DNA from 3 places in the Sinorhizobium alkalisoli genome. Region 2 is predicted to be linked to each of the others. Evidence: predicted binding sites of a transcription regulator. Region 2 holds the regulator's gene; each other region holds the start of a gene.
The links. Region 2 encodes PhoB, which activates phosphate uptake and scavenging genes when phosphate is short. Its sites were predicted from a motif close to TGTCATNNANCTGTCAT; they were not measured.
Positions count from the first base shown of each region.

Region 1: a site for PhoB is predicted at 3,979-3,995, ahead of EKH55_RS04770 (esterase-like activity of phytase family protein). Genes of this name have one in related genera too.
Region 3: a site for PhoB is predicted at 5,838-5,854, ahead of EKH55_RS19890 (glycerophosphodiester phosphodiesterase family protein). Genes of this name have one in related genera too.

Region 1 covers NZ_CP034909.1:958,366-966,565, reverse strand. Annotated here, with positions in the region: gene EKH55_RS04780 (HAMP domain-containing methyl-accepting chemotaxis protein) at 1-920, shown strand, start outside; gene EKH55_RS04775 (MarR family winged helix-turn-helix transcriptional regulator) at 1,101-1,574, shown strand; gene EKH55_RS04770 (esterase-like activity of phytase family protein) at 1,682-3,877, opposite strand; gene hupB (DNA-binding protein HupB) at 4,177-4,449, opposite strand; gene lon (endopeptidase La) at 4,670-7,090, opposite strand; gene clpX (ATP-dependent Clp protease ATP-binding subunit ClpX) at 7,529-8,200, opposite strand, start outside.
Region 2 covers NZ_CP034909.1:120,741-128,940, forward strand. Annotated here, with positions in the region: gene pstC (phosphate ABC transporter permease subunit PstC) at 1-1,381, shown strand, start outside; gene pstA (phosphate ABC transporter permease PstA) at 1,378-2,733, shown strand; gene pstB (phosphate ABC transporter ATP-binding protein PstB) at 2,779-3,561, shown strand; gene phoU (phosphate signaling complex protein PhoU) at 3,612-4,325, shown strand; gene phoB (phosphate regulon transcriptional regulator PhoB) at 4,387-5,070, shown strand; gene EKH55_RS00600 (GcrA family cell cycle regulator) at 5,148-5,666, opposite strand; gene EKH55_RS00605 (aspartate aminotransferase family protein) at 6,084-7,283, shown strand; gene argF (ornithine carbamoyltransferase) at 7,353-8,200, shown strand, end outside.
Region 3 covers NZ_CP034910.1:477,513-485,712, reverse strand. Annotated here, with positions in the region: gene EKH55_RS19910 (helix-turn-helix domain-containing protein) at 134-724, shown strand; gene EKH55_RS19905 (NRAMP family divalent metal transporter) at 1,053-2,279, shown strand; gene EKH55_RS19900 (SDR family oxidoreductase) at 2,455-3,411, shown strand; gene EKH55_RS19895 (SLC13 family permease) at 3,913-5,688, shown strand; gene EKH55_RS19890 (glycerophosphodiester phosphodiesterase family protein) at 5,927-6,949, shown strand; gene EKH55_RS19885 (endonuclease/exonuclease/phosphatase family protein) at 7,153-7,989, opposite strand; gene EKH55_RS19880 (putative bifunctional lysylphosphatidylglycerol flippase/synthetase) at 8,024-8,200, shown strand, end outside.

The DNA of each region.
Region 1 (8,200 bases), 840 kb from region 2:
CGAACGGCTTGCAGCGGCTTGCCTCCGGCGATCTGGCCTTCCAGCTCACCGAGCCCTTTGCGCCCGATTTCGAGCAGCTCAGGCACGACCTGAACCAGGCGGTCGCCCAGCTCGCCGAGACGCTCGCGGCCGTTTCAGTCAGCTCAAGCAGCATCGACGGCGGCGCGCGTGAAGTCAGCCACAGCGCCGATGACCTCTCGCGGCGCACGGAACAGCAGGCGGCGTCGCTCGAAGAAACGGCCGCCGCACTCGACGAGATCACCGTCAACGTCGCGAACTCCTCCAAGCGCACCAACGAAGCCCGGACGATCGCCGCCCAGGCGAACGAGAGCGCTCACAAGTCCGGCGCGATCGTTTCCGGAGCAATCGATGCCATGGGCCGCATTGAGCATTCCTCCAGCCAGATCTCGAATATCATCGGCGTCATCGACGAGATCGCCTTCCAGACGAACCTCCTGGCGCTCAATGCCGGCGTCGAAGCCGCGCGTGCCGGCGAAGCCGGCAAGGGTTTCGCGGTGGTCGCGCAGGAGGTGCGCGAGCTCGCACAGCGTTCGGCCAATGCCGCCAAGGAGATCAAGGAACTGATCCGCAATTCGGCGAGCGAAGTCGAAAGCGGCGTCCGGCTCGTGCGCGAAACGGGCGAGGCCTTGCGCACCATAGAAGGCTTCATCGTAACCATCAACGAACATATGGATGCCATCGCCGTTTCGGCCCGGGAGCAGTCCGCCGGGCTTTCGGAGGTAAACACCGCCGTCAATCAGATGGACCAGGTTACGCAACAGAACGCCGCAATGGTCGAAGAGGCCAATGCCGCGAGCGCAACGTTGGCGCAGGAGGCCAGCCGCCTGCACGACCTGATCGGCCGCTTCACACTGGCCGAAATCGCAGGTCATGGCTACGGGTCGCGTCCCGCCGCATAGCAGACCGCAGCGGCTTACCTCCCATATCGGCAACGGCCCCGCAGGCGGGGCCGTTGCTTTTGCAACTGCCGGTGTTCTCCTTAAGAATTACCGGGTTTTTGTCGACAAGCATGGCGATTGTCACTATCAATAGGGTTGCTGCCATTTGACATGGCCCCTCAACATACAACCATGATGGTCATGAAGAACACATTCGAAGTTTCCGACAAGCTGTTCGAGCTCTATCATCGCATTCATCGTCTGGTGAACGAGTCGATGACGGAGGAAGGCGTCTCGCTTGCCCGAAGCAAGTTCCTGTTCTTCCTGAGCAAACTCGGGCCCTGCCGATCGACCGACATCGCCTGCGCCCTGAATTTCGCGCCGCGCACCGTCACCGAGGCGATCGACGGCCTGGAGCGCGACCGGCTGGTGATGCGCAAGCCCGACCCGGAAGACCGCCGCGCCAAGATCGTTTCCATCACCGATACGGGCCGGGCCGTGCTCGAGGCGGCGGAGCATCCGCGCAAGCAGTTGCTTGAGGAAATCTTCTCAGCACTCGACGACGATCAACTCGACCAACTCTTCGAGATCGTCAGCAAGCTCGTCGTGAAGACCGACGAGATCCGCAAGCGCAAGGAAGCGGCGGAGGATCAGGAGATCGCCGCCGCGCGGTGAACGCGGCATGTTCGCTTAATCCGAGCATGGCGCCATAGGTGCGTTCACGAATCGGAAGAGGCCGGGACGTCATGTCCCGGCCTCTTTCGTTTCTCCCGAGCTGACGCTTACATCGCGTCGATGGCACCGATGGAGAAGAACAGGGTTTCGCCCGAGGAGTCGTCGACGCCATCATTGTCCGTCACGACATAGCCGTTGCCGGCCGCATCGATCGCGAAACCCTCGACCTTGTCGACCACATAGCCATTCAGCGCCTTCAAGTCCGGAATGAGATCGCGCACCTCTTCCTTCCTCACCACCGGCAATTCGCCGCCGAGTGCCGCAGGCTTCAAGTCGGCGAGGGGAACACGGTAGAGCTTCTTGATCTTCGCCGCTTCGCCGATCAGATTGTCGCGCTCGATGACATAGGCGTATTCGCCATGGAGGGCGATTTCCGAGAGACCGACCCAGCCTTCCTCGGACTTGTTGAGCGGGTAGCGCACGGCACCCCACTCCTTGGTTGCCGGCTTATAGGAGACGAGCTTGACGAAGCCTTCTTCGTCATCCTTCCACTCGCGCTGGACCGCCATCCAGAGCGTCTGGTCGTCACTTTTGCCGAGGGCCGCAATCCCTTCGAAGCCGAAGCGAATCTCATTGGCACGCAGTTCCTCCGGAAGCGCGATCTCCTGCTTGATCTCGCCCTTCTTGTTCACATGGAGAATCGCATGGCTGTAATGCTTGTCTGAATTGCCTTCGGAGGCAAGCCAGAAGCCGCCCTCTCCATCGTTGGCGATGGCTTCGATATCGAGCTTCTGGGCGGGTGCGCCGTCCCGGGTGATCGGTCGTGCTTCGGTGATCACCGCCGGCTTCTGCGTGGCGTCGATCGTGAAGATCGTCGGCTGCGACGAGTAGAAGGAATCATTGACCGCGTACAGGAAGCCCGGCTTGTCCGCGGCGGGGGCAAGGCCCGAGAGCGCACTGAAGCCGATCGGCAGGCCGTCCCTTTCCGCGGAGCGTATCTGCGGATAGGCGGCTTCGCCTTCCCCGCGCTCGTAAATCATGACATGCGCCCGGGCGCCGCCATCCTCGATGAGGTCGAGCTCGTTGGCGGTCGCCAGCAGATTGCGGCCCGGTATGGCAATGACGCCCTCGGGCGAGATGCCGGACGGCAGAAGTTGGAGAAGTTCAGGCTCAGCCCCGGTATCCTTGTAGACACCGGCGATCGAAGCGCGTTCCGAAAGCACGAAGAAGAGGTCGTCGTCGCCGAAATGCGCCGCTTCGAGGCCTTCCGGTTCGACACCCTTGGCCGACGAGCGCTTCTCCGGATAGTGGCCGATCGAGGCGATCGCATATTCGAAGCTCGGGCCAGATTCAAAGAGCACCTTGCCCGTTGTGTCGAAGATCGTGAAGCCGCGGGCGCCGCCCTCGTAGTCACCCTCATTGGCCACCACGATCCGCTCGTCGTCGAGCCACTTCACCGCATCCGGCTCGCGCTTGCGGCCGGCCTGCTCACCCGTGAATGAGATTGCGCCGTCACGCTTGGTGTCGATGTTCTTGAGATCGACGGCTCCGGCGGAGAAATGCGTCTTCACCGTGCCGGACTTGCCGTCGAGGATGACGATATGATTGTTCTCCTGCAGCGTCAGCGCAATCTCGTCCTTGCTGTTGAAGGCGACGAATTCCGGTTCCGGATCATCACCGGCAATCTCCGCGAGGCCGATCAGCGCCACGTGTTTGATCGTCGCGCAGTCCGCAACCCCGTCCTTCAGCGACAGGATCACGAGATCGCCCGCCGGCATCTGCGGCATCTGGCCATCATTGAATTCCTCGTCGCGCTCATTCTCGATCGCGACCGCGGCGAGCGTCCCGTCCTTGTTGACCGCCACCGAGTCCGGCTGGCCGCCGAGATCGCAGGTGGCATCCACCTTCTTCGTGGCGACATCGACCACGGCAAGCAGGCCGGAGGGATTGGTGAAGCTTTCGCGCGTGTTGACGGCGACGAGCACTTTTGCGCCGGCTGTCGCGACGGATGTCGGCTCACCATCGAAGGCGACGATGCCGCCGGCCTTCGGCGCCTTGGCATCGGCAATGTCGATGAAGCCGATGCGCTTGCCGGGGCTGTCGGAATAGATGAGGGTGTTGCCGTCCTCGCTCGCCGTGATGATTTCCGCCGAGGTGGGCGCCTTCCGCTCGGCACCCTCGGGGAGATTGTCGGCAACGGGAAAGGATGCGATGCGATTGAAGACCTGTTCGGCCTGAACGGCGGATGTCGTGGATGCGGCAAGGGCTGCGGCCAATGCTGCGGTGATGGAAAATGCTTTCATGTGTCCCTCCTTATCGCGGCGCTCGAGCATTCGCGCCGCTGTGGCATCCGGAATCGGCCGGTTGCCTGACGCCCCGGATGGGAGGTTATTGCAACCGCGCTGTTACAGTCCGATGACAGCGGAGGAAGTTGAAAAGAGGCCCGGCTGGGCCGGGCCTCAAATCGATCTGCCTGCACGCGCTTCGCAAAGCGGCGCAAACGGCAAGGGAACATGAACCTGTCTGGGCCCGCAATCGGCAGCCACCAAGCGTGAATGCCCACCGGCGGTCGCCGGGTTCCGTCGGAACCCGAACCGCCCGATTAGTTGACAGCGTCCTTGAGGCCCTTGCCGGCCGTGAACTTCGGCACGTTGCGAGCCGGGATGTCAACTTCCGCACCTGTGGACGGGTTGCGGCCCTTGGAGGCTTCGCGGCGAGTCACGGAGAAGTTGCCGAAGCCGACGAGGCGGATGTCGCCGCCGTTCTTCAGTTCGCGCTGGATGGTCTCAAAAACTGCATCAACTGCAGAAGACGCATCGGCCTTGGAAAGACCGGCCTTCTCGGCGACAGCAGACACGAGCTCATTTTTGTTCATGTTTCCACCCCTTTCATACTGGTTCGAAACGACTGTGTTCTTAAGCCGGGGCGGCATGTGCATCACCCACGTCTTGCCATTCCCAATTGCGCCTAATCCCTTGGATTGCAAGGCTTGCAGGCTGCTTTACAACAAAAAAGACCGGCGAAATGCCGGTCTTTTTTGATTTTTTGGTCAAACTGCGCCACCCGGGACACACTCCCGTGCCGCTTCGACGTCTTCAGTGGGCGATCGACGCCCCCGCCTCGTCTTGCGAATCGACCGGAGTAATCGAAGCTGCCTCGTTCGACGCATCCCATTCGATCGGCTCAGGGCGCCCGGTCAGAGCGTGTTCAAGCACCTCTCCCATCCGCGACACCGGGATGATTTCAAGGCTGTTCTTCACGTTGTCCGGGATCTCGGCGAGGTCCTTGGCGTTCTCTTCAGGGATCAACACCTTCTTGATGCCGCCGCGCAGAGCCGCCAACAGCTTCTCCTTGAGGCCCCCGATTGGCAGGACGCGACCACGCAGCGTGATCTCGCCGGTCATCGCCACATCCTTGGAGATCGGGATGCCGGTCATGACCGAGACGATTGCCGTCGCCATAGCGACACCTGCCGACGGACCATCCTTCGGCGTCGCGCCTTCCGGCACATGGACGTGGATGTCGCGTTTGTCGAAGAGCGGCGGCTCGATGCCGAAATCGATCGCGCGCGAGCGGACATAGGATGCCGCCGCCGAAATCGATTCCTTCATGACCTCACGCAAGTTGCCGGTGACCGTCATGCGGCCCTTGCCCGGCATCATCACGCCTTCGATCGTCAAAAGCTCGCCGCCGACCTCGGTCCAGGCGAGACCGGTGACCACGCCGACCTGATCGTCGCGCTCGGCCTCGCCGTGGCGATAGCGCGGCACGCCAAGATAGTCGTGGACGTTTGCCGCCGTCACCTCGACCTTATTGGTCCTGCCCTTGAGGATCTCGGTCACCGCCTTGCGCGCAAGCTTCATCAGCTCGCGCTCAAAGTTGCGGACACCCGCCTCCCGCGTATAGGTCTGGATAACCGCCATCAGTGCGCCATCCGTGACGGAGAACTCGTTAGGCTGCAGCGCGTGATCGCGGATCGCCTTCGGCAGCAGGTGCCGCTTGGCGATCTCCAGCTTTTCCTCTTCGGTGTAGCCGGCGATGCGGATGACTTCCATGCGGTCCATCAACGGCGGCGGAATGTTCAGCGTGTTCGCCGTGGTGATGAACATCACGTTCGACAGGTCGTATTCGACCTCGAGATAGTGATCCATGAAGGTCGAGTTCTGTTCCGGATCGAGCACTTCCAGCAGCGCCGAAGACGGATCACCGCGGAAGTCCTGGCCCATCTTGTCGATCTCGTCGAGCAGGAACAGCGGGTTCGACTTCTTGGCCTTCTTCATCGACTGCACGACCTTGCCGGGCATGGAGCCAATATAAGTCCGACGGTGACCGCGAATTTCGGCTTCGTCGCGCACCCCGCCGAGGGCCATGCGGATATATTCGCGGCCGGTGGCCTTGGCGATCGACTTGGCAAGCGAGGTCTTACCGACGCCCGGAGGGCCGACAAGGCACAGGATAGGGCCCTTGATCTTCGCGGAACGGGCCTGCACAGCCAGATATTCGACGATGCGCTCCTTGACCTTGTCGAGACCGAAATGATCGGTGTCTAGCACCTTCTCGGCGTGATTGAGGTCGGTCTTGATCTTGGACTTCTTGCCCCAGGGCAGGCCCAAGAGCCAGTCCAGATAGTTTCGCACGACCGTCGCTTCCGCGGACATCGGGCTCATCTGGCGCAGTTTCTTCAACTCCGCGTCAGCCTTCTCGCGCGCTTCCTTGGAAAGCTTGGTCTTGGAGATGCGCTCTTCGATTTCGGCCATTTCGTCGCGGCCGTCCTCACTGTCGCCCAGTTCCTTCTGGATCGCCTTCATCTGCTCGTTGAGATAGTATTCGCGCTGCGTTTTCTCCATCTGGCGCTTGACGCGCGAGCGGATGCGCTTCTCGACCTGCAGCACGGAGATCTCGCCTTCCATGAAGCCGAGTGCCTTTTCGAGCCGCATCTTGACGCTGGTCGTCTCCAGCATCTCCTGCTTCTCGACAATCTTGATCGAGAGGTGCGAGGCCACCGTGTCGGCGAGCTTCGAGTAGTCGTCGATCTGGCTTGCGACGCCGACGACTTCCGGAGAAATCTTCTTGTTCAGCTTCACGTAGCTTTCGAATTCCGACACGACCGAGCGGCTCAGCGCCTCGATCTCGACCGGATCTTCTTCCGGTTCGTGGAGCACATGCGCCACCGCTTCGTAGAAATCGTCGCGCTCCGTATAGCGATCGATCTCAGCGCGCGCGCGCCCTTCGACGAGGACCTTCACGGTACCGTCGGGTAGTTTCAACAGTTGCAGGACATTGGCGACCGTTCCCACCTTGTAGATCGCGGAAGGTTCCGGGTCGTCGTCCGTCGCGTTGATCTGGGTCGCCAGCATGATCTGCTTGTCGGTACCCATGACTTCTTCGAGCGCGCGGATCGATTTTTCGCGACCGACGAAGAGCGGCACGATCATGTGCGGGAATACCACGATGTCACGCAGCGGCAGAACCGGATAGGTCGCGCTTTCAGTCGCCGGAGACGTTTTGTTCGTCATGTCATTTCCTTTCCGTCCCGATTTCGGGCCCGTTCCCGGGAGCCTTGGCAGCACTCCCGGCCATCACATTGTCCACGTGAAAGTGGAGTGCGGAAGATGCCTTTTCAAGCCCAGGTGCAATCTCGCTTCCATGAGAATTCCGCCCTACGCTGAAATGCTGTTGCGGACCTTACGACACGGGGACCGGTGCACTGCAACCGGCTTCATTGAATCGTCACATCATCGCGTCGTCGTGGAGGTTTAGCAATAATCGTTTCGCTTGACGACAATGATTTTGCGCCCGAAATTGTTCAAAAATGGGGAGAAAACACGCCAAAAATCAGAAATGGGCCTCGGCGCGGGGTGATCTCGGCCCCGGTTCGGCCAACCTGGCGCTCGGTCATGAATCTCGTGAAGAAGCCCGCACATGCGGGCTTTTCAGTGACGGGAGCAACGCCGTCAAGCCGAGACGTTGGTCTTTTCCTCGGAGCGGTCCGAATAGATGTAGAGCGGCCGCGCCGTGCCCTTGACGACCTCGTCCGAAATGACGACCTCGCGAACGCCCTCGAGCGTCGGCAACTCGAACATGGTGTCGAGCAGGATCTTCTCCATGATTGAACGCAGGCCGCGGGCGCCGGTCTTGCGGACGATCGCCCGCCGGGCGATTTCCCTGAGCGCGTCCTCGTGGAAGGTCAGTTCGACGTCTTCCATCTCGAACAGCCGCTGGTACTGCTTCACGAGCGCGTTCTTCGGCTCCGACAGGATCTGGATCAGAGCGTCCTCGTCGAGGTCCTCAAGCGTCGCCAGCACCGGCAGACGGCCGATGAATTCCGGAATGAGGCCGAACTTGACCAGATCTTCCGGCTCCAGGTCACGCAGGACCTCGCCCACGCGGCGGTCTTCCGGCGCACGAACGGTGGCCCCGAAGCCGATCGAGGTCTTTTCACCGCGGGCGGAAATGATCTTGTCGAGACCAGCAAAGGCACCGCCGCAGATGAAGAGGATGTTGGTCGTATCCACCTGCAGGAATTCCTGCTGCGGGTGCTTGCGGCCGCCCTGCGGCGGCACCGAGGCAACGGTGCCTTCCATGATCTTGAGCAACGCCTGCTGCACGCCCTCGCCCGAGACGTC
Region 2 (8,200 bases):
TCTTGCGGCCGAGAGCGGCAGAAAACTTCACTCCCTTCCCGGCTATTACGGTCAGACCGTCGCCCTGTTCGTCGCGGTTCCGGCCTTTCTGCTCATGATCGCCTGGCTGTTCGTCCAGCCAATGGTTATCGACGCACGCGTCGACGGCATGATCCCGGACAGTGTCATCCCCGAAGGTGGCGCGCGAAGCCTGGTCATTTCGGACGTGCGCCGCATCGCCGGCGGTCTTGATGCGGTGCTGGCCAGGAACTCTCTGGATGAAGGCGCGCTCACCGATGGCAGAGTCGACTTCTCCACCGTCCGCGGCCGCCTCGCCGAAGTCGGCATTGCGCTCGGGAACGACGTGCCGACCGAAGTCTTCGAAGCTGCAAAAGCTTATCGCCAAGGCGCCAAGATCGGCACGTTGGCCATGACTCTCGCTGTCCTCGTCCTCTCCGTCGGGCTTGGAGCTTGGTCCTTCACGCGCATCCGCCCCGACATGCGCGCCCGCAATATCAGCGAGGCATTTATCAAATCCCTGTTGATCGGATCCTCGACGATCGCCATCCTGACCACCGTAGGCATCGTCGCGTCGCTGGTCTTCGAGAGCATCAACTTCTTCCGGATGTATCCGGCATCCGAGTTCTTCTTCTCCACCGTTTGGAACCCGCAGTTTCGCGGCGGTTCGGAGCTTGGCATCCTGCCGCTGCTCTGGGGCACGCTCTACGTATCGTTTGTGGCCCTCCTCGTGGCCGTCCCGATCGGTCTTTTGATTGCAATCTACCTTTCCGAATATGCGAGCAAGTCGCTGCGGAGCGTTGCCAAGCCGGCGATCGAGGTTCTCGCCGGCATTCCGACGATCGTCTATGGTCTCTTCGCCCTGATCACCGTCGGTCCTTTCCTGCGCGACTGGTTTGCCCAGCCGCTTGGCCTCGGCAACTCGTCCTCTTCGGTGCTGACTGCCGGTCTCGTGATGGGCATCATGATCATCCCATTCGTCAGTTCGCTTTCCGACGACATCATGAACGCGGTGCCGCAATCGCTGCGCGACGGGTCCTATGGCCTTGGCGCGACGCAATCCGAGACGATCAAGAAGGTGATCCTGCCGGCAGCCCTGCCGGGCATTGTCGGCGCCATCCTGCTGGCGGCAAGCCGCGCGATCGGCGAGACGATGATCGTGGTCCTTGGCGCGGGCGCGGCCGCGAAACTTGATCTCAATCCCTTCGAGGCGATGACGACCGTGACGGTCAAGATTGTCAGCCAGCTGACCGGCGACACCGAATTCGCAAGTCCCGAGACGCTGGTCGCTTTCGCCCTCGGTCTCACCCTCTTTGTCTTCACGCTCGGGCTGAACGTGCTGGCCCTCTACATCGTTCGCAAATACCGGGAGCAGTACGAATGATCGACATATCCGTGCCAGCCGATCGCGAAACAGTCTCGCCGTCGAAATCTATCCTGACCGTAGATGCGCGGACCCGCCAACGCCATGCGGCGGAAGCCCGGTTTCGCCTGATGGGCAAGATCGCTGTGGCCATCAGTGTGCTCGCCCTGGTCGGCCTTTTGACGTCCATTCTCTCCAACGGGCTGTCATCCTTCCGGCAGACCTACATAACACTGAACGTCTACCTCGATCCGGCCAAGCTGGACAAGCAGGGCAATCGCGCTCCCGAGGCTATCGCAAAGGTCACCACTTTTTCTTACGCGCCCCTGATACAGAAGGCGCTGACCGATGCCATGGCTGCAAAGGGCATTGCCATCGAGGGATTGAACGCCAAAAGCGCGTTCGAGCTGATTTCCAAGGAAGCCCCGGCCCACCTGCGCCGTTACGTGATTTCCGATCCGTCGGTCATCGGCGAAACGGTTTCCTTCGACCTCCTCGCCTCTGGTCGTATCGACGGGTACTACAAGGACCGCGTGACGATGGAGAGCGCTGAGCTCGACCGCAACATCTCCCCGGAGCAACTGATGCTTGCGGACGCGTTGAGGCAAGCCGGGATTCTGACGACAAAATTCAACTGGGATTTCTTCACGGCACCTGACTCGTCCGACACCCGTCCGGAAGCGTCCGGTCTGGGCGTCGCCATTCTCGGCTCGGCTTACATGATGCTGATCGTGCTGGTATTGTCGCTGCCACTCGGCGTGGCCGCTTCGATTTATCTCGAGGAATTTGCACCGCAGAACCGCTTTACCGACCTCATCGAGGTCAATATCGCGAACCTCGCAGCCGTCCCCTCGATCGTATTCGGTATCCTGGGTCTGGCCGTGTTCATCAACTTTGTGGGGCTGCCTCAATCGGCTCCGATCGTTGGCGGGCTCGTCTTGACCCTGATGACCCTGCCGACGATCATCATCGCCACCCGCGCCGCGCTGAAGGCCGTGCCGCCCTCGATCCGCGACGCGGCACTCGGCGTCGGCGCATCGAAGATGCAGTCGATATTCCACCACGTGCTGCCGCTCGCCATGCCGGGAATCCTGACCGGTACCATTATCGGTCTCGCCCAGGCCCTCGGCGAAACGGCACCGCTGCTGCTGATCGGCATGGTCGCCTTCGTTCGCGAATATCCCGCTGGACCGCCGGAAGGCTTTTTTGACCCGGCTTCCGCCTTGCCGGTTCAGGTTTATAACTGGACACAGCGCGGTGACCCCGCCTTCGTGGAGCGTGCTTCGGGTGCAATCATCGTGCTGCTGGTATTCCTGGTCGCAATGAATTTGATTGCAATCATTCTTCGCCGCCGCTTCGAGCGCCGTTGGTAGAAAAGGAGCGCAATGATGAACAATATGTCCGCTACGACAACGACGATGACGATGAAGGCCGCCGCCATGAACCAATCGAAAGTTTCCGCCCGCGGTGTGCAGGTCTATTATGGCGACAAACACGCCATCAAGGATGTCGCCATCGAGATCCATCCCCGCTCCGTAACCGCCTTCATCGGCCCGTCCGGTTGCGGCAAGTCGACGTTCCTGCGCTGTATCAATCGTATGAATGACACGATCAGCAGTTGCCGGGTCGAAGGCCATATCGCAATCGACGGGGAAGATATCTACGATCCGAAGGTGGATCCGGTGCAACTGCGTGCCAAGGTCGGCATGGTGTTCCAGAAGCCGAACCCGTTCCCGAAGTCGATCTATGAAAACGTCGCCTACGGTCCGCGCATCCATGGCCTCGCTTCGAGAAAATCCGAACTCGACGACATCGTCGCATCCGCCCTTCAAAAGGCCGGCCTCTGGAACGAAGTGAAGGATCGCCTGGATGCGCCGGGCACCGGCCTCTCCGGCGGCCAGCAGCAGCGCCTCTGCATCGCCCGGGCCGTTGCCGTCAGCCCGGAAGTCATCCTCATGGACGAGCCTTGCTCGGCGCTCGACCCGATCGCGACCGCCAAGGTCGAGGAACTGATCCACGAGCTTCGCGAGAACTTCACCATCGTTATCGTAACCCATTCGATGCAGCAGGCAGCCCGCGTGTCGCAGCGCACGGCGATGTTCCACCTCGGCAACCTGGTCGAAGTGGACGATACGGATAAGATCTTCACCAATCCGGACGACCAGCGCACGCAGGACTACATCATGGGCCGGTTCGGCTAGCGAACCCGACTCCACCGACGATCAATCGAGCGCGTCCCGAGGAATATAAGATGACCCATCCACACATAATGTCCGCCTTCGACGACGAGTTGAAGTATCTCACGCGCCGCATCTCCGAGATGGGAGGGCTCGCCGAGCAAATGGTGGCCGACTCCGTCCGGGCCCTGGTCAATTCCGACCTGGCGCTCGCCCAGAAAGTCATCTCGGACGACGCCCTCCTCGACGAGGCCGAACGCCAGATCGGCGAGAAGGCGATCGTCACCATCGCCAAGCGCCAGCCCATGGCATCGGACCTGCGCGAAATCATGGGATCGATCCGTATAGCGGCCGACCTGGAGCGCGTCGGCGACCTCGGCAAGAACACCGCGAAACGCGTGATTGCGGTTGCCGGCTCTGGAATCCCGCGCAAGCTCGCGCGCGGCCTCGAGCATTTGGCCGAACTCGCTTTGGTCCAGCTCAAGGAAGTGCTTGACGTCTTTGCCTCGCGCTCGCCGGAGAAGGCCAACAGCATTCGCCAGCGCGACGAGGAGATCGACGCGATCTACACGTCGCTCTTCCGCGAATTGCTCACCTACATGATGGAGGATCCGCGCAACATAACACCCTGCACGCATCTTCTTTTCTGCGCCAAAAACATCGAGCGGATCGGCGACCATGCGACCAACATCGCCGAGACGATCTATTACATGGCGACAGGCGCCCAGCCGGAAGGCGAGCGGCCGAAGGATGATACGACAGCAACGATGGGGTCGGTGACGGACTGACACCGAAAGGGGAGAGGGGCGCCTTCCAACTGATGGACCGAGGCAAGGAGTTGTAGCTTAGATGTTGCCGAAGATAGCTGTTGTCGAAGACGAGGAGGCGCTGAGCGTGCTGCTGCGCTACAACCTCGAAGCCGAGGGCTTCGAGGTCGATACTATTCTTCGCGGCGACGAGGCTGAAATCCGCCTGCAGGAACGTCTGCCCGACCTCTTGATCCTCGACTGGATGTTGCCCGGCGTTTCCGGCATCGAGCTTTGCCGCAGACTTCGACAAAGACCGGAAACGGAGCGGTTGCCGATCATCATGCTGACGGCGCGCGGCGAGGAAAGCGAGCGCGTGCGAGGGCTCGCGACCGGCGCCGACGACTATGTCGTCAAGCCGTTTTCGACTCCGGAACTGATGGCGCGGGTCAAGGCGATGTTGAGGCGCGCCAAACCGGAGGTCCTGTCGACGGTGCTCCGCTGCGGCGACATCGAACTCGACCGCGAGACGCATCGCGTCCATCGCCGCAGCCGTGAGGTTCGGCTCGGGCCGACGGAGTTCCGGCTGCTGGAGTTTCTGATGTCTTCGCCGGGACGCGTCTTTTCCCGCTCGCAACTGCTTGACGGTGTCTGGGGCCACGACATCTACGTGGACGAACGCACGGTCGATGTCCATGTCGGCCGCCTGCGCAAGGCGCTGAACCTCTCCAACATGCCCGACGTGATCAGGACGGTGCGCGGCGCCGGCTACTCGCTCGAGGGGTAAGTTCGAAAATCAATGCTGTTTCCAACAAAAAAGGGCCCATGGGCCCTTTTGCGTTGTTGCGCGATCGAGATCGAACGTCAGCGGATGCGCCGGCGTTCCGCCGAAGGCTGGTAGGCAAGCCGCGCATGATAGTTGCAATAGGGCGAGGATTCCGGCGAGTCGTTGCCGCAGAAGTGAAACTCCTCCTTTAGCGGATCGCCGATCGGCCACTTGCAAGTCCGTTCGGTGAGCTGCGTCAGCTCCAGGCGGCGCGACATCGGCAGGACGATGTTGGCATCGGGTGCGAATTCCTGTTCGGCGACTAGGTCGACCGCCACCTCTTCCTTGAGGACGGTCGCACCGGCAGGGCGGGCGACGGTGCGGGTGACGGCCCGAGCGGCGTAATTCGGTGCACGCGGCGCCGAGGTCGCTCGCTTGGGGCGCGCGGGGGTCGTGGTCCCGCCCGCCTTTGCGCGGCCCGGCAGGCTCAACCGGTGTACCTTGCCGATGACGGCATTGCGACTGACGCCGCCCAGTTGAGCCGCGATCTGGCTGGCGCTCAGGCCCTCGGACCACAGCTTCTTCAGTTTCTCCACCCGCTCGTCAGTCCAGTTCATATCTGCACTCCCCGTTCTCGGCGCTGGGATGGGCAGAATCCATCACCGTCCTCCAGAAAACCCCTGGAGTCACAACGCGATAACTATTTTGGTGACTAGGTCCGCCGCATGCGTCTAGTAATTAAATCTTAACCTACCGGCAGGGTGACTCTGTGGCAAGAGTCGCCGGAATCGCGCCGAATCGATTTCGCGGTTTTCCCCAACTTGCTGGCTCATAGTTGCATTTTTGCAAGCCCCGCGACGCGATTTTTTTGCGACGCGGAATCCGAGTTCGCAAGGTGGCCGCAGCCCTTGGTTTTCTTGACATTGCGCTGCGAAATGGGAATAGTGCCTCCGGCCGCCGAAAGGCGGCATTTTGATTTTTTCGGGCCGGATATCGAACGGTCCGCCTGCGATGCTGAGGAAGGAGAAGCCCGGATGGCCGCAACGCCGCCGCTCTATGATACCTATTTGCGTGCGCCGTTGCGTTTCGAGCGGGGCGAGGGCGTCTGGCTGATCGCGGAAGACGGTACCCGCTATCTCGACTTCGCCGCCGGCGTCGCCGTGAACTCGCTCGGGCATGCCCATCCGCATCTGATCGATGCGCTGAAGGCGCAGGCGGAGAAACTCTGGCACGTCTCCAATCTCTATGATGTTCCCGGGCAGGAGAGCCTTGCGCGGCGCTTGACGGCGGTCACCTTTGCCGACCGGGTGTTTTTCACCAATTCGGGCGCCGAGGCGCTGGAATGCGCGATCAAGACGGCGCGCCGCTATCACTTTGCCAAGGGCCATCCGGAGCGGTTCCACGTCATCACCTTCGAAGGCGCATTCCACGGCCGTACCATCGCCACGATCGCCGCCGGGGGGCAGCAGAAATACATTGAAGGCTTCGGACCCAAGGCGCCCGGTTTCTATCAGGTGCCGTTCGGCGATATCGCCGCCGTAAAGAGCGCGATCAACGACGAGACCGCGGCTATCCTGATCGAACCGATCCAGGGTGAGGGTGGGGTGCGCCTGGCCCCGAAGGAGTTCCTGCAGGAATTGCGCGCGCTCTGCGATGAATTCGGGCTGCTGCTGATCCTTGATGAAGTACAGTGCGGCGTGGGCCGCACCGGCAGGCTCTTTGCCCACGAGTGGGCAGGTATCCGGCCCGACATCATGGCCGTCGCCAAGGGCATTGGCGGTGGTTTTCCGCTCGGCGCGTGCCTGGCGACGGAGGCGGCCGCCGCAGGCATGGTGGCCGGGACGCACGGCTCGACCTACGGCGGCAATCCACTGGCAATGGCCGTCGGTAATGCGGTCCTCGACGTCGTCCTCGCCGAGGGGTTCCTTGACAATGTGCGTGACGTCGCGCTCGTGTTCCGCCAGGGGCTCGCTTCGCTCAAGGACCGTTTCCCCGATATTATCGAAGAGCTCCGCGGCGACGGGCTGATGCTTGGCATCAAGGCGAAAGTGCCCTCACCCGACCTTTTGAAAGCGATCCGGGCCGAAAAGCTGCTCGTTGTTCCGGCAGGCGAGAACGTGCTGCGCCTCCTGCCGCCGCTGATCGTCACCGCGGCTGAAGCGAGGGAAGGGCTCGCGCGGCTCGAGCGCGCCGCAGAGGCTGTGAGGGCCGCGGGCGGCACAGCTGCCGCCTAACTGCGGCGAGGCGCCTCCGCGGTGCCGATGCCCTAAGATCCACGGAACTATCACAGGAAATACAGCAATATGACCGCCACCAGACATTTTCTCGATCTTTCGGCCATGACGTCCGTCGACCTCAGGACGATCATCGACGACGCCCGGATGCGCAAGTCGGCGACAAAGGCCGGAACGGCCGACAAGCCGCTTGCCGGCAAGATGCTGGCGATGATTTTCGAGAAACCGTCCACCCGTACGCGCGTCTCCTTCGATGTCGGGATGCGGCAGCTCGGTGGCGAGACGCTGTTTCTTTCTGGCACCGAAATGCAGCTCGGTCGGGCCGAAACCATCGGCGACACGGCGAAGGTCCTCTCGCGCTACGTCGACGCGATCATGATTCGCACCACTGACCACCGCCGGCTCCTTGAATTGGCCGAGCACGCGACCGTGCCGGTCATCAATGGCCTTACGGACGACACGCATCCCTGCCAGATCATGGCGGACATCATGACCTTCGAGGAACACCGCGGGCCTGTCGGGGCGAAAACGATCGCTTGGACGGGCGACGGCAATAACGTGTTGCACTCTCTGATCGAGGGATCGGCGCGCTTCGGCTATCGGATGAACATGGCGGTCCCGTTCGGCTCCGAGCCGCAGGACAAGTTCCTCAACTGGGCTCGGAACAACGGCGGAGAGATTCTGCTGTGTCATGAACCGGAGCAGGCCGTCGCCGGCGCCGACTGCGTCGTCACCGACACGTGGATCTCGATGAACCAGGAGCACCGCGCCCGCGGCCACAACGTTTTCCAGCCCTATCAGGTCAACGAGGCTTTGATGAAGCACGCGGCACCCGATGCCTTGTTCATGCATTGTCTGCCGGCGCATCGCGGCGAGGAGGTCACGGATGAGGTGATCGACGGGCCGCAATCGGTTGT
Region 3 (8,200 bases), on a different replicon from region 2:
GTCATGCCTGCGGCCACCTTTCATTTAGAGAAATCTTATTTTCATTCCACTCAAGTTTTCGTGATAGTTACATTTCTTTTCATGAAATGATAAGATGCCGCATCGACAGGGCATGAGAAGAAAACAAGTTGATATGGACGGACTCTCAAAGACGCTTGAAACGGAACTGGAGCGCTATCAGATCGGACCGCGGATCCGCGCGCTGCGCCTCAAGAAGCAGCTCGCCCTGACACAGCTCGCGGCGCATACGGGGCTTTCCACCGCGATGCTGTCCAAGATCGAACGGGGGCGGCTCTTCCCCACGCTTCCCACTCTCGTGCGCATCGCATTGGTATTCGGCGTCGGCCTCGATCACTTCTTCAGCCGCGACCGGCAGCGACCGCTGGTCTCGGTCGTTCGGGCAAGTGAACGCCTGCGCCTGCCGGTGCCGCCGGCGAAGGGGCCGCCTGCCTACCTCTTCGAGAGCCTCGACTACCCGGCTCCGGATCGCCGGATGGAGAGCTACTATGCGGAATTCCCGATGGATTCGCGACCGTCCGACCCGCACCAGCACGGAAGTGCCGAGTTGGTCTTCATAATCGAGGGCGAGCTCGAACTGACGGTGGGCGCGGAGACCGTGTTGCTTGGAAAAGGGGACGCCGCCTATTTCGATTCCAGCGTGAGCCACGGCTATTGCCGAAGGGGAAGCGGACGGTGTTCCGCGATCGTCGTCACGGTGCCCTGAGTGTTTCCACAAGGCTCTGGAAGCTGGGAGGGGGTGTGGCTGATCGCCTGGAAGGCGGAACAAGATGATGGCCGCGGCATTATTCCCGCGCTCGCTTGCAAGGCGGGACCGTAGAGCGCGAAGGAATTGCGTCGGAAAGCCTGGATGACCGCTCGCAGATGGAAGTCTTCAAGTGAACATGCGCAGTTCCGCTGCTGGCGGGGAAGCGGCACGTTCGTTGCGGTCGTCGGCGATCGGACGCCTGGGGTGGCCTGATATGACGGAAACCTCGTCTCCCCAAACACCCGCGAAACCCCACACACCCGCGAAACCGAAGGCGCTGCACATTTTGAAAGGTCTGCGCGCAGGTCTCGTGACCGGGGCCGCCGATGACGACCCGAGCGGCATCGCCACCTACAGCCAAGTCGGCGCGCAATTCGGCTTCACCCTCGGCTGGACGATGATCCTCACCTACCCCCTCATGGTGACGGTCCAGGGATTGAGCGCCGGCATCGGTGCCGTTACCGGCCGTGGCGTTGCCGAGAACCTGCGCCGGCACTATCCCCTGTGGCTGGCAAGGACAGCCGTGTCGATGCTGTTTGCAGCAAACTTCATCAATATTGGCGCCAACCTTGCAGCCATGGGCGCAGCCCTTTACCTCCTGATCGACGGCCCACAGGTCCTCTACGCGGCGCTCTTTGCGATCATCTGCGTTTGCCTCGAAGTGTTTGTTCCCTACCGGCGGTATGCGCTTTTTCTCAAGTGGCTGACCCTCTCGCTTTTTGCCTATGTTGCCGTCGTCCTTGCCGTTGAGGTCCCCTGGCCGGAGGCACTGCGTGGCATTTTCCTCCCGCAGTTTTCCCTCGATGCTCGGCACGCAATGGCGCTGCTTGCGATTCTGGGCACCACGATCAGCCCCTACCTGTTTTTCTGGCAGGCGGCGCAGGAAATCGAGGAGCTCAGCCGTCGGCAGCAGTCAAGGCTGAAGGCAGAGCCCGCAGCAGCCGCACCGGAACTGGCGCGTATCCGCCTCGACACGCTTGTCGGCATGGGCTTTTCCAATCTCGTGGCGCTGTTCATCATCCTGGCGACGGCCGCCACGCTTCACCAGAACGGCGTGACCCACATCGAAACGTCGGCCGAGGCGGCGGAGGCTCTCCGGCCGATCGCCGGCGAGTTTGCCTTCGTCGTATTCTCCGCCGGAATCATCGGCACCGGAATGCTGGCAGTCCCCGTCCTGGCCGGATCCGCTGCCTATGCCGTTGCCGAACTCTTCCAGTGGCCGCAGGGCTTGAACAAGCCGCTCAAAAGGGCCAAGGCATTTTACGGGACCATAGCCGCAGCGACGCTCGGCAGCGTCGCCGTATTCCTTGCAGGCCTCGATCCGTTCCTGATGCTCTATTGGAGTGCAGTCATCAACGGTATGCTTGCTGCCCCGTTGATCGCGGCCATTACCATGATGGCCGTCAATCCGCGCATCATGGGGAAACTGACCGCGCCCTGGTGGATGGCGGCCGGCGGCGGCCTCACCGCGATAGTGATGGCCGCGAGCACCATCGCTATGCTCGCACTCTGACGCGCCAGCCCCCCGCACCAGTCATGGCTAAGGGAGACAACACCTGCCATTCGACGTGCCCGGACCACGTGAGCGTCGCAAGTTTCAGGAGGTCGACGTGTGCCGAAGCGACCGCTGTCGCGCAACTTTTGCCCTCCGGACGAGTTCTAGAGCCAGAACCGAAAGGAGCCTCCCCATGAAATCTTCAGCAACCGCCAAGAAACAACGCGAGATCCAGTCCGAAGTGGCGGCCGCCGACAAGAAGGGCAAGCCTGAAAGCAAGGGTTCGATGCAGGCCGGCGCCCGGCGCTATCCCGAACCGCCGCTTCCGAAGGTTCACCAGGCAAAGCCCGGCAGCGAAGCCGAGCTGCCGCTTCAGCCAATGTATGATGCGCCCTTCTACAAGGGGTCCGACAAGCTGAAGGACAAGGTCGCCCTGATCACCGGCGGCGATTCCGGAATCGGCCGCTCGGTCGCCGTGCTCTTCGGGCGCGAAGGAGCGGATGTGGCGATCGTGCATCTCGACGAGACCGAGGACGCAAGCGACACCCGGAGAGCCGTCGAGAAGGAAGGCCGGCGGTGCCTTACCATCCGCGGCGACGTGAAGGACCCCGCCTTCTGCCGCCGGGCGGTGGAAGAAACGGTGAAGACGTTCGGCCATCTCGATGTTCTCGTGAACAATGCGGCCTTCCAGGTTCATACCTATGACATCGAGGACCTGAGCGAGGAGCATTTCGACGAGACGCTGAAGACCAATCTCTACGGCTATTTCTACATGGCGAAGGCCGCGATCCCGCACATGCCGAACGGATCGGCGATCATCAATACCGGTTCGGTGACGGGGCTCGAGGGATCGAAGGACCTTTTGGACTATTCGATGACCAAGGGCGGCATTCACGCCTTCACGCGCGCGCTGTCCGGCCACCTCGTGCCGAAAGGCATCCGCGTCAACGCGGTCGCACCCGGCCCGGTCTGGACGCCGCTCAATCCCTCCGACAAGCCGGCCGAAGCGGTCGAGAAATTCGGATCGAACACGCCGATGAAACGGGCGGCCCAGCCGGAGGAGATCGCGCCCGCCTACGTCTTCCTCGCTTCACCGCATTGCTCCAGCTACATCACCGGCGAAATCCTGCCGATCGTGGGCGGCTATTGAGCTGACAGCGGCTTCGCGTCACATGCGGCGCCTCACGTCTGTTCTGACGCGCGGGCGCTGTGCCACCCTTGGATCCTGCGTTCGAGGCCTTTGAACAAGGTCTCGACTGGCCACGCAAGCCAGCCGGAAGGCCGGAAGGGCTTGCCGGCGTCATCCAGGATTCCGCTGCCTCCGCCATGTTCTCCGCCGTGAACCCGAGCGGCGCGCCTTGCCGTCTTCGCCGCCCTCTTGAGCGCAGGTCCGTCAAAGTCTACACGTAGCGAAATCGCTGCCGTCATGCCGAACCTCCATTTGGCACAAGACGGAGTCAATTCTCGCTGGTATAGACCCTGTGGTGTCTGCATGAGGTTTCCAACATTCGCCACGCGCTCAGCCGCCTGGGCAGATTCACCCAGCCGAACTATCCCGCATTTCTCACACTCCTTGTGCCCTGCGCCGGTTCAAAATGGCGACAGAGGAGGAGAATGGCGCGGCCCGATGTGGCTCATCCAGGGGTGATGAATGGCAAATTTCCTCGCCGGCTATGAAGCCTATGTCGCCCTGGCGATCATATTGCTTCTGCTCATCGGTTTCGTTGTGGAACGTTATCCTCCCGAAGTTACGGCGGTCGGCGGCGCGGCATTGTTCCTGCTGTTCGGCTTCGTTCCGGCAACCGACGCAATGAGCGCGTTCTCGAATTCCGCGCCAATCACGATTGGAGCGCTCTTCGTCCTTTCCGGTGCGCTGGTGAGGACCGGTGTGCTCGAGAGCCTGACAGGCATGGTGATCGCACGTGCGGCCCATCAGCCCACATTCGCGGTGGCGATCTTTCTCCTCGCGACCGTCACAGCCTCCGCCTTCATGAACAACACGCCGGTTGTTCTCATCCTTATGCCGATCGTGATGCGACTCGCGCGATCGCTCGACATCGCCGCCACCCGGCTGCTCATTCCCCTCTCCTACGCCGCGATACTCGGCGGCACATGCACGCTGATCGGCACCTCGACCAACATCCTGGTAGACGGCGTGGCGAGGTCTTCAGGACTCGCGCCCTTCTCCATCTTCGAGATAACGCCGATCGGTATGGTGGCGGCCACGGCGGGCACGATAACGATGTTGCTGCTCGGGCGTTATCTCCTGCCGGACCGTCGCGTGAACGAAGCCGCGCCAAGCGCCGAGGGAGAATTCCTGTCCGAGATCACCATCCGCGGCGACGACAAATATGTCGGCAGGAAGATCCGCGCGATTCCCGACTTCAATCGGCCTGGCCTCAGGATCCAGGCGCTGCGCAGCGCCGGCGAGGTGATCCGCACCGATCTCGGCGAGCGGATACTCAAGAAGGGCGATTCGCTGATCGTCTTCGGGACGACCTCGGAGCTTTTGACATTGAACGAGAAGCCGGAGTTGCGTGTCGGGCTGCGCCGCGGCGTGGAACGTGCCCAGGATGCCGTGCCGGTGGAAGCCGTGGTCGCACCGCATCGCGCGAGCGCCGGTGAGCGACTCGTGGATCTGGCGCTCGGCCGCCGCTATGGCATTCGTGTGCTCGGGGCCCACCGCCATCAGCATATACCCGGTCCGGACCTTGAGAATGTCAGGCTGCGCCCGGCAGACAAGCTTTTGCTTGAAGGACCGGCGGCCAATCTCGACGCGCTCATGGACGATGCCGACCTCGTCTCGGTAACTCGGGCGAGCGGCAGGCCTTACCGGCGCGGCAAGGCCCCCATCGCCGTCCTCGCGCTTGCGGCGGTTGTGGCCATCGCGGCGCTCGGCCTGATGGACATCGGCATATTGGCCATGCTGGCGGTCGCGGCCATGCTTCTGTTGCGCTGTATCGATGCCGACGAGGCCTGGAGCTCGATCGACGGTTCGATCCTGATCCTGATCATCGCGATGCTGATTGTCGGCCAGGGTCTTGCGAACACCGGCGCTGTTGCGCTCATTGTCGACAGCCTCACTCCCTGGATAGCCGGACTGCCGCCGTTCGTGACGCTCGTCGCACTTTATGCGCTCACCTCAATTTTGACCGAAGTGGTGACCAACAACGCCGTCGCCGTGTTGATCACCCCCTTGGCCATTGGCCTGGCAAATCAGCTCGGCGTGGACCCCCGGCCGTTCGTGGTGGCTGTGATGCTGGGAGCCAGCGCCAGCTTCGCCACGCCGATCGGTTACCAGACCAATACGCTGGTCTACGGCGCAGGCAATTACCGCTTCTCCGATTTCCTCAAGGTCGGCATTCCGATGAACATCATCGTCGGCGCGGCCACGTGCGTGGCGATCTATCTGCTCTTTCCCCTTTGAGGTGGCTCGCTCGCGGGTCACGATCTTCCGGGCCCACAGCCAAGGCTGCGGCCGGTCGCGACGTCAACGGCTTCGGGACGCGGCTGCCGCCGCCAGGCGCCTGATCGACCCCCCTGCCTCCCTGGATCGTCATCGTCCTGATACAAAGGGTTCATCGAGCTGTCATCGCTGATTCACGGCGCTGTCATGCCCGGCCCCTACTCGCTTCAGAACCGAAATCGGCTCAGGAGCGAATCGCATGCGCTGGACAGCTCTCTTCCTCTCCGCCCTCGTTTTCGCCTTCGTTTGCCCGCCGGCATTCTCTGCCGAGACGACACGCGCGACCCAGATCCTCGACCGGCTGAAACACGCGAACGACTGGCGGCGCCACGTCATGGTCGTCGCCCACCGCACCGGCTGGAAGGATCAGGGCCGGATGGTCCGGGCGGAGAACTCGCTCGAGGCCATCCGCAATGCCATCGCCCTCGGCGCCGAGATGATCGAACTCGATGTGCGCAAATCCGCGGACGGCACCTTCGTCCTCATGCATGACGACTTCCTCGATCGCACGACGACCTGCCGCGGCGAAACCAAGACCCGGACGGTGGCCGAGCTGAAGAACTGCCGGCTGATCGTCGAGGGCGGGGGCATCGTGACCGACGAGACCGTGCCGACCCTGAAGGAGGCGCTTCTGGTGGCGAAGGACAGGATCCTCGTCAATATCGACAACAAGCTGACGGCGGCGGTCCTGCCCGAGATCGCCGCCGAGGCGCGCGCCTTCGGAATGGCCGACCAGATCCTTATCAAGGAAAACCTCTGGAACGAGCGCCGCATCGCCGACACCCGGGCGCTGATGGCTGCGGTCGGCCCCGACGTCACCTTCATGCCGATCCTCGCCGACGACGCGGTGCATGATGCCCGCTTCATGGCCCAGGCGACCGGTACCTTCGGCGCGCCGGCGGCCGAGCTCGTCCACTGGCATGCCGACGGCACGCCCATGACGAAGGACGGCGGCGTGCTGTTTTCGGCCAAGGCTCGCGCCGAGGCTATCCGCGGCAACTGGCATCTCTGGGTCAACACCTATCCGATCGTCAACCGGCCGCCAGGCATGTTGGCGGGCGGGCGCGGCGACGAGCGTGCCGTGCTCGACGGCCTGCCGCAGGAAAGCTGGGGCTTCTGGATCGACCGCGGCGCCACCATCATCCAGACCGACGAGCCAAAGGCTTTGATCGGCTGGCTGGAAGAGAACGGCTACCGCATCCCCTACGATCTGATGAACTGAGCGACGGCCGTCTTTCGCAAGCACGGCATCCCGGTTCAGCCGTCGGAGGATGGCGTCGTCGCCGGCCGCATATCGAGCCATTGCATCAAGCGCCCGCGAGGACGGCCGCCGGCGCTATAGAGGACGTACAATCAACTTTGCCGGATGGACGGTGCAGCTCGCCCGGCGCTGATCGCCAAACGCATCGCCGGCCGGCCGGGAGGTCAGGGGAGCGGCGGAGCTCCGCTTCCGTAGGTGGGCAGGTTATCCTTTTCGATCGACCGCCTGTGAGGTTCCAGTTCCAACTCGACCAGCAACGGGAGATGATCGGAGGCCGAGCGCGCCAGCGGGCTGTCGTGCACCCGGCAGGCCTTCACGCCTATTCCGTCGCCGACAAAGACGTGATCAAGGCGCAGGAGCGGCAGTCGCGATGGAAAGGTCGGCCGCGTCCTGGCATTCGAAAGAAGCTGGGCGTCCCTGAGACGTCCGGCAAGAGCCTTGTAGGCGAACGAGCGCGCAATCGCGTTGAGGTCGCCTGCAAGCACCACGCGCGATTCCGATTGCCGTATTCCTCCAAGCCAGCCGGGACCCAGAAGCGCCGTCGCCTGACGAATCCGTTCCGCGCCGCGCAATCCGAGATGGGTGACGATGACCTGAAGTTTGAGATGGCCGATATCGACCTCGACCCAGAGCGCGCCTCTGGGCTCGCCGGACGACGGCAGAGACTCCGCCTTGACGAGGCGCATCGGCAGGGCGGTCAGCACCGCATCGCCATATCGCTCTTCCTCCAGGTGGAGGGCCGGATGAAACTGAGACTCCATGCGCAGATGTGCGGCGATCATCTGCGCCTGGTCCATCCCGCCGCTGCGCGCGCGGCCGACGTCGACCTCCTGGAGCGCGATAATGTCGGGGCCGCATTCGCGGATGACCTCGCCGATGCGCGCAGGGTCGAGCTTGCGGTCGGTGCCGAAGCAGCTGTGAACGTTGTAGGTCAGCAGGCGTATCGCTCGAGGCATTCCCTGTGCAGCCCTTTCGCATCCGGGAACACGCGGGACCTGCATTTCGTTCCGATGGACGCGACCGAGGAACGGGACCTTGCCAAAGAAGATTATTGCACGTCTGTTCATATTCACCGCCATCGGCGTCGCCGGCTGGCTGATATACCGGGCGCTCAGCCGATACACGTTCGGCGAAATCCTGGGTGTGATCCTGCAGATCCCCCTCGGCCATCTGCTCGCCGGTATCGGTTTCGTCTGCCTCTCCTATTTCTGT